Regions from separate parts of the Janthinobacterium sp. GMG2 genome, predicted to be linked through region 3. Evidence: predicted binding sites of a transcription regulator. Region 3 holds the regulator's gene; each other region holds the start of a gene.
The links. Region 3 encodes LexA, which represses DNA repair genes until DNA is damaged. Its sites were predicted from a motif close to ACTGTATNNNNATACAGT; they were not measured.

Region 1 (3,482 bases), on a different contig from region 3:
GCAATTGATGCATGCGCTGAAAAACATGAACGATAAACTGGTCAGTATCGTCGGCCAGGTGCGTGTCGGCACCGAATCGATCAGCACGGCGTCGAGCGAAATTGCCGCCGGCAACCTGGACTTGTCGTCACGCACGGAAGAGCAGGCCAGTTCGCTGGAAGAAACGGCGTCGTCCATGGAAGAACTGACATCCACCGTGAAACTGAACGCGGACAATGCGCGCAGCGCCAACCAGCTGGCCATCGACGCTTCGCAGATCGCCAGCAAGGGCGGGGTGGTGGTGTCGGAAGTGGTCAGCACCATGGGCTCGATCAACGATTCCTCGCGCAAGATCGTCGATATCATCAGCGTCATCGATGCCATCGCCTTCCAGACGAATATCCTGGCCCTGAACGCGGCCGTGGAAGCGGCCAGGGCCGGTGAGCAAGGCCGCGGTTTTGCCGTCGTGGCCTCCGAGGTACGCAACTTGGCGCAGCGCTCCAGCGCGGCGGCCAAGGAAATCAAGGGCTTGATCGACGATTCCGTGCAAAAGGTCGAGGCCGGTTCACAACTGGTGGACAAGGCGGGCCGCACCATGGACGAGATCGTGCAAAGCATCAGCCATGTGACGCAGATCATGAACCAGATCACCGACGCCAGCGATGAACAGCGCACCGGCATCGAACAAGTCAACCAGGCCATCGGCCAGATGGACCAGGTCACGCAGCAAAACGCCGCCCTCGTGGAAGAAGCGGCTGCGGCGGCCGAATCCATGCAGGAACAGGCGGCCAAGCTGGCCGACGTGGTGGGCCTGTTCAAGCTCGATGCAACGCAGCACTATGTGTCGGCCAGTGCCAGCCCGTCCGTGACGGCATCCGCACCAGCTGCCATGCGACCTGCGACGCGACCTGTCACCAGGCCCACCATGCAGCCCGCAAGGCACCGCGCGCCGGCGCCAGCCGTGGCGGCACCCGCGCCGGGCAAGGCGGCGCAAGCGGACGCTGTGCGTGCACGCGCGCCGAAGGCACCGGTGGCATCCGGCGCCGACGAGTGGGAAGAGTTTTAAGCGCAAACTCCCCTTGGCATGGTGCGGGCGCTACAATCGCGGCTTGAAGACAGCCGCGAACGCGCTCCACCATGACCACCCGCCGTACCTCCAGCCATCCGTCCAGTAATACCGTCGGCCATACCGCCAGCCGACCCGCTGCATCCTCCTTCCCGGCTGAACCCGGAAAACGCGCGCGCTGCCCGGCTTGCCTGCGCGCCGTGTCCAGCTGCATCTGCCGCTGGATCGCCCCCGTTTCCCATGCGGTGGAAGTGCTGATCCTGCAGCATCCGCTGGAAGTCCACAATGCCAAGGGCAGCGCCCGCTTGCTGCACCTGAGCCTGCCCAACAGCCGCATGCTGACGGGCGAACAGTTTGCCCCCGATGTTCTCGCCGGGCTGCTGGCCGGCAAGCACAATGTGCTGCTGTACCCGGATACGCCAGGCGACCGCTCGCTGGGCATCGCGCCGCCGCCAGTGCTCGACCCCGCCATCTTGCTCGATCCCAGCCAATTGCGGCTGGTGGTGCTGGACGCCACCTGGCGTAAGAGCCGCAAGATGCTATATATGAATCCCCCGTTGCAACAGCTGCCGCGCCTGCCACTGCGCGATACGCCCGCTTCCCATTACCTGATCCGCAAGGCGCACGCGCCAGATCAGTTATCGAGCCTGGAAGCGACGTGCTATGCCTTGATGCAGTTGGAGCAGGACGCGGCCTGCTTCGTTCCCCTGATCACGGCATTTGACGGTTTTGTCGCGCAGCAGTTGAGTTATGTCATGCCGCAGGGTGAAAAAGCTTGAAATAGCACCATGGCAGCCCTTGATATTGGCCGGACAGCGGCATAGTATACTGTACGTATATACAGTTGATGGGGCCGTTCATGAAAGCAATCATTCCAGAGCACGATGACAGCTTCGCCGGGCAAGCCATGCTGCCGCCGCAATCGCTGAAAGCTCACAAGGGCCGTGGGGCCGTCTCGAACCTGCAAGGGCGCTACGAGGTGCATGCGCGCGCCGGTTTCGACGATGGCTGGAGCGTGGCAGGGAACGATGAGGCCGGGGAAGGCGGCGCGCCAGCCTGGAAGACGCAGGTCAGCGATGAGCAGGCGCGCACCATCCTCACGCGCAACGCTTCGCCCGATTTGCCGTTCAATGTCTCTCTGAACCCGTACCGGGGTTGCGAACATGGGTGCATCTATTGCTTTGCCCGTCCCACGCACAGCTATCTGGGCCTGTCGCCGGGCCTGGACTTCGAAAGCCGCATCTACGCCAAGGTGAACGCCCCTGAACTCTTGCGGCGCGAACTGGCCAGGCCGTCGTATGTGCCTGAACCGATCGCCCTCGGCGTCAATACGGATGCGTATCAGCCGTGCGAACGCGAACGGCAGCTGACGCGGCGCGTGCTGGAAGTGCTGCAGGAGTGCGACCATCCCGTGGCGCTGATCACGAAATCGTCGCTGATCGAGCGCGATATCGACATTCTGGCACCCATGGCGGCCAGGCATCTGGCGGCCGTGGCCGTGACTGTCACCACGCTCGACCCGGCCATCGCACGCACCCTGGAACCGCGCGCGGCCGCCCCGGCGCGGCGGCTGCGCACCATCCGCACGCTGACGGAGGCGGGCATCCCCGTGGGCGTGAGCATCGCGCCCATCATCCCGTTCGTGACGGAGCCGGAAATCGAACAGCTGCTCGAAGCCGTGCGCGACGCGGGTGCCATCCATGCCCATTACGTGGTGCTGCGTCTGCCGTGGGAAGTGAGCCCGCTGTTTCAGCAATGGCTGGAAGCACACTTCCCGGAACGGGCCCAACGCGTGATGAACCGGGTGCGCGAAATGCGGGGCGGCAAGGATTACGACAGCGCGTTCGGCGCGCGCATGCGGGGCGAAGGCGTGTGGGCCGACCTCATCCGCCAGCGCTTTGAAAAGGCCGTGCACCGGCTGGGGCTGCATGGCAAGGGCGGCCGCTTCAAGCAGCTCGATTGCACGCAGTTCCGGCGCCCGCTGGTGGTGCCGCCGTTGGGCGCGAAAGTGAAAAATGGCAATGCGGGACAGCTGGATTTGTTTTAAGAAGTTAAGCCAAGTTAAGCCGTCGTTACCGCTGCTGGAGCGGAGGCGCTGCGGCGCTATCGTGTAGGGCTAACGTGTAGCATTATCCTGCAGCGTTATCCTGTGCAGGTGCGTGCATCTGCGCCAGATGTTGCTCGATGGCAAAGACATGCTGATCGCTCTTGCCCAGCTCGCGCAAGGCGCTGGCCAGATGCAGCAGGTATTCGCTGTTCGGGCCGCTGGGACCGTTTGATCGGGCGATCTGGCGAGCGATATCCAGTTCCGGGGCTGCGCCCAGGAAGGCGGCGTTTTCCTCGTTGGCGATGTACACGAGGCCTTCGACCTTGCCGCCGTCCTCGAAGGTGATGTCGGTGGCCAGGCGCAGGTAGCCGTTCTTTTCGCGGTGGTCGA
Region 2 (3,482 bases), 120 kb from region 3:
ACCTCGATCAAACATGGCTGCTGCGTCACGTGGCCCTGATGCAGGCGCAGCGACTGTTGCAAATGGGCTGACAGCGCGCCTGCCGCCACGCCCGTGGCGCTGTCTTCCAGCGCCGGGTCGAGGTGGTTGAAGTTGCGTCCTTCGTACTCGTGTTCGCCCGTGCGGCAATACGCATAGCAGCCGTTGACCTTGTGCAAGGCGCTCCAGTCGGCGATCAGTTCCAGGTTCGGCCGCAACGCGCGCAGGGTGGTGCGGTCGGCCACTTCCAGCAGCAGCTTCGGGCTGCCGACGGAGGCGATCACGGGCGGCGACAGCAAGTGCATGTGCTGGCCCATCAGTTCCGACGGCACATATTTTTCCACCATGACGGCAGGCGCCGGTTGCGGTGTCAGGCCGATGAATATACCTTCCGCGCGGCGCACCAGCTGCAAAGCTTGCCCGCGCATGGCCGTGGTCACCGTCAAGGCTGCCGGTGCGCCAGGCGCCGTCAGCAGCACATGCGCGGCCGCGAGGGTGGCATGCAGGCACAGGGGACTGCGCGTGTGCGGATAAAAATAGTCGAGCACGACGCCTCCGTCCGCTTGCCGGTCGAGGAAGACGCAGGCGCTGACCTGGCGTTCGCGGGCAAATTGCTGGCGCGCCGTTTCGCTGCTGTCGTCGTTTTCCACGACCAGCGCCGCATTGCCGCCACCGGGTGCGGCGCCGAAACATTTCAATAAGTGGACGAGCATGGTGGGCGAGGCATAAGGTAAAACACGAGCATAAACGAAAATATGCGCAACGCCTCTTGCAATCCTGCCAGCCTGTAGCGACAAGGCTCTGCTTATTGACGCCTTCGTAGAAGTTGCATATCAACTGATGATATACTTTGCCGCATGTGGATCGATCCTGCCATTGATACATTGCTGGACCTTGATGGTTCCATACTCGACCAGGATGGCGGTTATTGGATCAAGATAGAAGCCAGACGGACAAAGGTATCGGATGAGATCCCCCACGGCATACGCTACTCGCTGACGTTGCACGAACCGTATGGCAAACGCATCCTCGGTTACGACAATGCCCATATGGTGAAGCCGCCAAAGAAATTCAAATATGCGGGACGTATCGTGACTTTTGACCATAAACACCGTCATCCCTCAGATCAGGGAGTGCCATACGAATTCAAGGACGCACAGCATCTGATCAATGATTTCTTTGCTGACGTGGACCGCATTTTGCTGGAGGTAAAAAAGCAATGAAACCGATTTTTATTGGCATCATGCCGCAAGAGAAAATCCGCGAACGCGTGCTCGCCATCGCTCGTGGTACCTATAAACCGAAGCCGAACGAACCCAAAGTCTGGTTCACTTCCATCAAATCGCTGGCGGAAGTCCTGAGCGACGAAAACCGGGCATTGCTGCACGTGATTCTGGAAACGCAACCGGAATCCATCTCGGCCTTGGCTGAGACAACGGGCCGTAAACCGAGCAATCTGTCGCGGACACTGAAAACCATGTCCAACTACGGCATCGTGGAATTGAAACGGGAGCGCAATCAAGTTCGTCCCATCGCCACCGCAACGGAGTTTCGTATTGTCGCGCATTGACTTTTCATGCTCTCAGCTTTTGACTTTCTAAATCAACAGCTGTTGCGCTTCCCTGCCACCTCTCCCTTCCGTTCGCTATGGCTTCTTCATGCAGTGCTGGCCCCTGCTTAAACCGGCCCCTTGCTTCCAGATGAGTATAGTATACTGTGTTTATATACAGTATTGAGGTGGATCATGTGGGGCGCCGTCTTACCCGAGTATGCTGAGCTGTACTGCTTGAGCAATTTCAGCTTCCTGCATGGAGCCTCGCATGCGGAAGAACTGGTGGCGCGCGCCGTCCAGCTCGGGTACAAGGGGTTGGCCATTACTGACGAGTGCTCGCTTGCGGGCGTCGTGCGCGCCCATGCGGCGGCCAAACGGGCCGGTTTTCCGCTGATTATCGGCGCGCATTTTCATTTGACGCAGGCCGACGGCAGCCCGGCCCTGTCCTTGCTGGCGCTGGTGCGGGACATCGACGGTTATGGCAACTTGTCGGAGCTGATCACGATGGCGCGCACGCGGGCGGCCAAGGGGCGCTATTTGCTGACGCCCGACGATTTTGCTGCGCCTTCGGCGGAGTTTGCCCATTTGCGGGGGCTGCCTGGCTGCCTGATGATCTTGCTGCCCAGCTATCCGGCCCAGCCGGAAACCGTGCGCGCGCAGGGGGCGTGGATGGCGGCCACCTTTGGCGGCGAGCGCAGCTGGATCGGCCTGAACCTGCTGCAGCGGGCGCAGGATGACGCGCACCGCGGCGCCGTGCAGGCGGCCGCGCAGGCGCAGGGCTTGTCCGTGGTGGCCGTCGGCCACGTGTGCATGCACGTGCGTTCGCGCAAGCCCTTGCTCGATACCCTGTGCGCCATTCGCGTGGGCAAGCCCGTGGGCGAATGCGGCTATGCGTTGGCGCAAAACGCGGAGCAGCATTTGCGCGCGCGCTTGCGGCTGGCCAATGTGTATCCGCCGCAAGCGCTGGCGGAAACCTTGCGCATCGCGGACCTGTGCAAGTTCTCGCTCGACAGCCTGTGCTATGACTATCCCGACGAACTGGTGCCGCAAGGCCACACGCCGGCGACCTATCTGCGCGAGGAAACATATGCGGGCGCGCGTATCCGCTTTCCGCTGGGCATTCCGGCCAACGTGCAGGAGCAGATCGAGCAGGAGCTGGATCTGATCGCCGAGCTGTCGTATGAAGCGTACTTTTTGACCGTGTACGATATCGTGCGCTTTGCCCGCTCGCAAAACATCCTGTGCCAGGGCAGGGGCTCGGCCGCCAATTCGGCCGTCTGCTATTGCCTGCACATCACGGAAGTGGACCCGGCACGCGGCAATTCGCTGGTCGGGCGCTTCATGTCGCGCGAGCGCAACGAGCCGCCCGACATCGACGTCGACTTCGAGCACCAGCGGCGCGAAGAGGTGATTCAATATATCTACGGAAAATATGGGCGCGAGCGGGCTGCGCTGGCCGCCGTGGTGATCAGCTACCGTCCGAAAAGCGCCTTGCGCGACAGCGGCCGGGCGCTGGGGATCGACCTGGCCATCGTGGAAAAAGTGGCCAAGGCGCACCGCTGGTTCGACGGCAAGCGCGATCTGTTGGAGCGCCTTGCCGAATGCGGGCTCGACCCGGAAGCGGCATTGTCGCAGCAGTGGGCCGGCCTGGCGCAGCAGCTGCTGGGCTTTCCCCGCCATCTGTCGCAGCATCCGGGCGGCTTCGTCATTGCGCATGGAAAATTGTCGCGCCTGGTGCCGATTGAAAACGCCACCATGGCCGAGCGCAGCGTCATCGAGTGGGACAAGAACGACCTCGAGGAGCTGGGCTTGATGAAGGTCGACGTGCTGGCGCTGGGCATGCTGTCGGCCCTGCGCCGCGCTTTGGAACTGGTCGGTGCGCGGCGCGGTGAGGAGTTCCGCCTGCAGGATA
Region 3 (3,482 bases):
GTGATCTACCCGAACGTGTACGGCATCGACATGCCGACGCGCGACGAGCTGATCGCCTACGGCCGCACGACGGAAGAAGTGTGCCGCGAAATCACGGCCGACTACCTGGTCTACCAGGATATCGGCGCGCTGAAGCAGGCGATCGCCGACGTTAACCCGGCCCTGACGAACTTCGAGGCATCGTGCTTCGATGGCGTGTACGTGACGGGCGACGTGTCGCAGGAGTACCTGGACCGCCTGGAATATGCGCGCCACCATCCGAAGGCGGCAGCGCCCGAAGATACGCCGCGTTCCCAGCTGAACCTGAACCTGGCGACAACGGAAGCATAAGTACCTGCCCGGCCGATGCCGGGCTTTTTTTCGGGTCGGACCTTCAGGTCTGACCCCGGCACTTGCCTTGGGTTAAGCGGCAAGACGAGTATTTGGAACTTCCACCATGACCAACAAAAAAACCTACGGCTTCACCACCACCATCCTGCACAACGACCGCCGCAAGGGCATCGAGCACGGCTCGCTGCACAAGCCCGTGCATACTTCCGTTGCCTTCGGTTACGCCGATGCGCGCCAGCTCGCGTCCGTGTTCCAGGGCAAGGAGCCGGGCTTCCGTTATGGCCGCCAGGGCAATCCGACCGTCTCCGCACTGGAAGACAAGGTCAACAAGATGGAAGACGGCGTGGCGACCCTGTGCTTCGCCACGGGCATGGGCGCCATCGGCGCCGTGGTGCAATCGTTGCTGCGCGCGGGTGACCATGTCGTCTCGTCGGCCTTTTTGTTTGGCAACACCAACAGCTTGTGGCAAACGGTGACGGGGCAGGGCATCGGCGTGTCGTTCGTCGACGCCACCGAGGTGGCCAATGTGGCCGCGGCCATTACGCCGGCCACGCGCATCGTGTTTGTGGAAACCATCGCCAATCCGCGCACGCAAATCGCCGACCTGAAGAAAATCGGCGACCTGTGCCGCGAAAAGGGCATCTTGTACATCGTCGACAACACGATGACGACGCCATATCTGTTCCGCCCGAAAGCCGTGGGCGCGGGCCTGGTGGTCAATGCCTTGACGAAATCCATCGGCGGCCACGGCAATGCCCTGGGCGGCAGCTTGACGGACACGGGCGTGTTCGACTGGACGCAGTATCCGAACATTTTCGAGAACTACAAGAAGGCGGCGCCCGCGCAGTGGGGCATCGCGCAAATCCGTGCCAAGGCTTTGCGCGACTTCGGCGCCTCGCTGGGGCCGGAAGCTGCGCATCATATCGCCGTCGGCGCGGAAACCATGGCCTTGCGCATGGATCGCACCTGCTCGAACGCTTTGGCGCTGGCCACCATGCTGCAGGCGGATCCAAGAGTGGCGGCCGTGCATTATCCTGGCCTGGCGTCGCACCCGCAGCATGCGCTGGCCACCGACTTGTTCCGCAGCTATGGCTCGTTGTTCAGCTTTGAGCTGAAAGATGGCATCGACTGCTTCGATTTCCTCAATCGTCTCAATCTTGCCATTCCCGCCAGCAACCTCGGCGACACGCGCACCCTGGTCATTCCCGTCGCCCACACGATTTTCTACGAGATGGGTGCCGAGCGCCGCGCCAGCATGGGCATCGCCGAATCGCTGATCCGCGTGTCCGTCGGTATCGAGGATGAAGCAGACTTATTGGAAGATTTCAGCAGCGCACTGGACGCATAAGCAGCCGCGCACCATGTAAAAAGGGCCGCGATAGTCATGCTGTCGCGGCCCTTTTTTTACGTGCGGCAGTTTAATGCCAGCTGCGCATCAGTCCGACGGCGAGGCCTTCCAACGCAAACTCGTCTTCGGGCGACACGGTGATCACCTTGAAGTCCGGATTTTCCGGCAGCAGTTCGATGACGGAGCCCGTCTTCTTGTAGCGCTTGACGGTGACTTCGTCGCCGATGCGGGCGACGACGATCTGGCCATTCTTGGCGCTGTCGACCTTTTTCACGGCCAGCAAGTCGCCATCCATGATGCCGGCGTCGCGCATGGACCAGCCGCGCACCTTCAGCAGGAAGTCGGGTTTGGCCGAGAACAGGGCCGGGTCGACGTTGTAGCTCGCTTCCAGGTTTTCCTGGGCCAGGATGGGCGAGCCTGCCGCCACCCGGCCGATCAGGGGCAGCGACATCAGCAGGGCTGCCGGCACTTTCGACGGCGGCGCTTCGGCGGCCGCACCGATCAGGCGGATGCCGCGCGAGGTGCCGGGCGAAATCTCGATCGCGCCCTTGCGGGCCAGGGCCTGCAAATGCTCTTCGGCCGCATTGGCCGATTTGAAACCCAGTTCATTGGCGATTTCGGCACGGGTGGGAGGAAAGCCCGTGTTTTCAATCGCGTCCTTGATCAGGTTCAGGATTTGTTCTTGTCGTGCTGTCAGCTTGATCATGAGCGGTGGGTGCATACTAAAATGCTGTCTATATGAACAGTCTGTATTTTTGTACAGTATCGCCCACTATGCAAGGGGATTTCCGTGTTTTGGGCGAATTTCGCAAGAAATACTTGTCCGCGGCCGGAAAGCACGGCGGCGCACGGGCTTTTCAGGCGCTTGTGGAAGGAATGATTGAAACGTTTGCAAAAGACGGTTATAATCTTCGGCTGACCTTCCCACACCCGTCTTGACGCCGGGGTGGGCGATTATCAATCCGACCTGAAGGAGTTTGCATGCGTCATTATGAAATAGTCTTTATCGTCCATCCGGACCAAAGCGAGCAAGTGCCCGCGATGATCGAACGCTACAAAGCCAGCGTAACCACCCGCGGCGGTTCGGTTCACCGCGTGGAAGATTGGGGCCGCCGTCAAATGGCTTACTCGATCCAAAAGCTGCCTAAAGCACACTACATCTGCCTGAACATCGAATGCGACAACGAGACCCTGGTCGAGTTGGAAACAGCATTCAAATTCAATGATGCCGTGTTGCGTCACCTGACCGTTAAAATGAAGAAAGCTGAAACAGCTCCTTCGCCGATGATGAAATCGGTACAACGCGAAGACGCGGCCAAAAGCCACCGCACCGAAGCACCAGCAGCCGCTCCAGCCGCAGCAGCAGCTTAATTCTTGACCAGGATCGTGCGCTGAACCAGCTACAAGTAACCGCCATCATTGCCGAGCGCGAAATATTGCGCTATACCCCGGCAGGGCTGCCGATTGTGAATGCAGTATTGCAACACAGTTCGCAGCAGATGGAAGCAGGGATTGCCCGTTTGACCGAGTTTGATGTTGCCGCGCTAGCCGCTGGCGAAATCTCAGGCAGGTTCAGTCAGGCAAACTTGGGCGGGGTGTATCAGTTCACGGGTTTCCTGGCCAGGAAGAGCCGCAACAGCAAGAGTTTGGTGTTTCACATCATTGATTTTAGTGCAGTCAATTCTGACTAGCGCATTTTAGATACAGGAGCCTGACATGGCATTCGGTAAAAAGTTCGACAAAAATAAGCTCAAGCTTAAAGAAAAACGCAAACAGCAAAACCCGTTGTTCAAACGCAAGAAGT

Region 1: the regulator LexA is predicted to act here: its motif matches at 1,873-1,890, upstream of SKZ59_RS21580 (PA0069 family radical SAM protein).
Region 2: the regulator LexA is predicted to act here: its motif matches at 1,732-1,749, upstream of SKZ59_RS05060 (error-prone DNA polymerase).

The regions. Positions count from the first base shown of each region.
Region 1 covers NZ_JAXAWA010000006.1:231,875-235,356, reverse strand. The annotation lists gene SKZ59_RS21590 (methyl-accepting chemotaxis protein) at 1-1,045, shown strand, start outside; gene SKZ59_RS21585 (tRNA-uridine aminocarboxypropyltransferase) at 1,117-1,824, shown strand; gene SKZ59_RS21580 (PA0069 family radical SAM protein) at 1,953-3,092, shown strand; gene SKZ59_RS21575 (gamma-glutamylcyclotransferase) at 3,175-3,482, opposite strand, start outside.
Region 2 covers NZ_JAXAWA010000001.1:1,122,642-1,126,123, forward strand. The annotation lists gene SKZ59_RS05045 (PhzF family phenazine biosynthesis protein) at 1-731, opposite strand, end outside; gene SKZ59_RS05050 (DUF6516 family protein) at 876-1,241, shown strand; gene SKZ59_RS05055 (transcriptional regulator) at 1,238-1,588, shown strand; gene SKZ59_RS05060 (error-prone DNA polymerase) at 1,763-3,482, shown strand, end outside.
Region 3 covers NZ_JAXAWA010000001.1:1,237,928-1,241,409, forward strand. The annotation lists gene purF (amidophosphoribosyltransferase) at 1-330, shown strand, start outside; gene SKZ59_RS05545 (cystathionine gamma-synthase family protein) at 437-1,678, shown strand; gene lexA (transcriptional repressor LexA) at 1,749-2,384, opposite strand; gene rpsF (30S ribosomal protein S6) at 2,660-3,049, shown strand; gene priB (primosomal replication protein N) at 3,070-3,369, shown strand; gene rpsR (30S ribosomal protein S18) at 3,395-3,482, shown strand, end outside.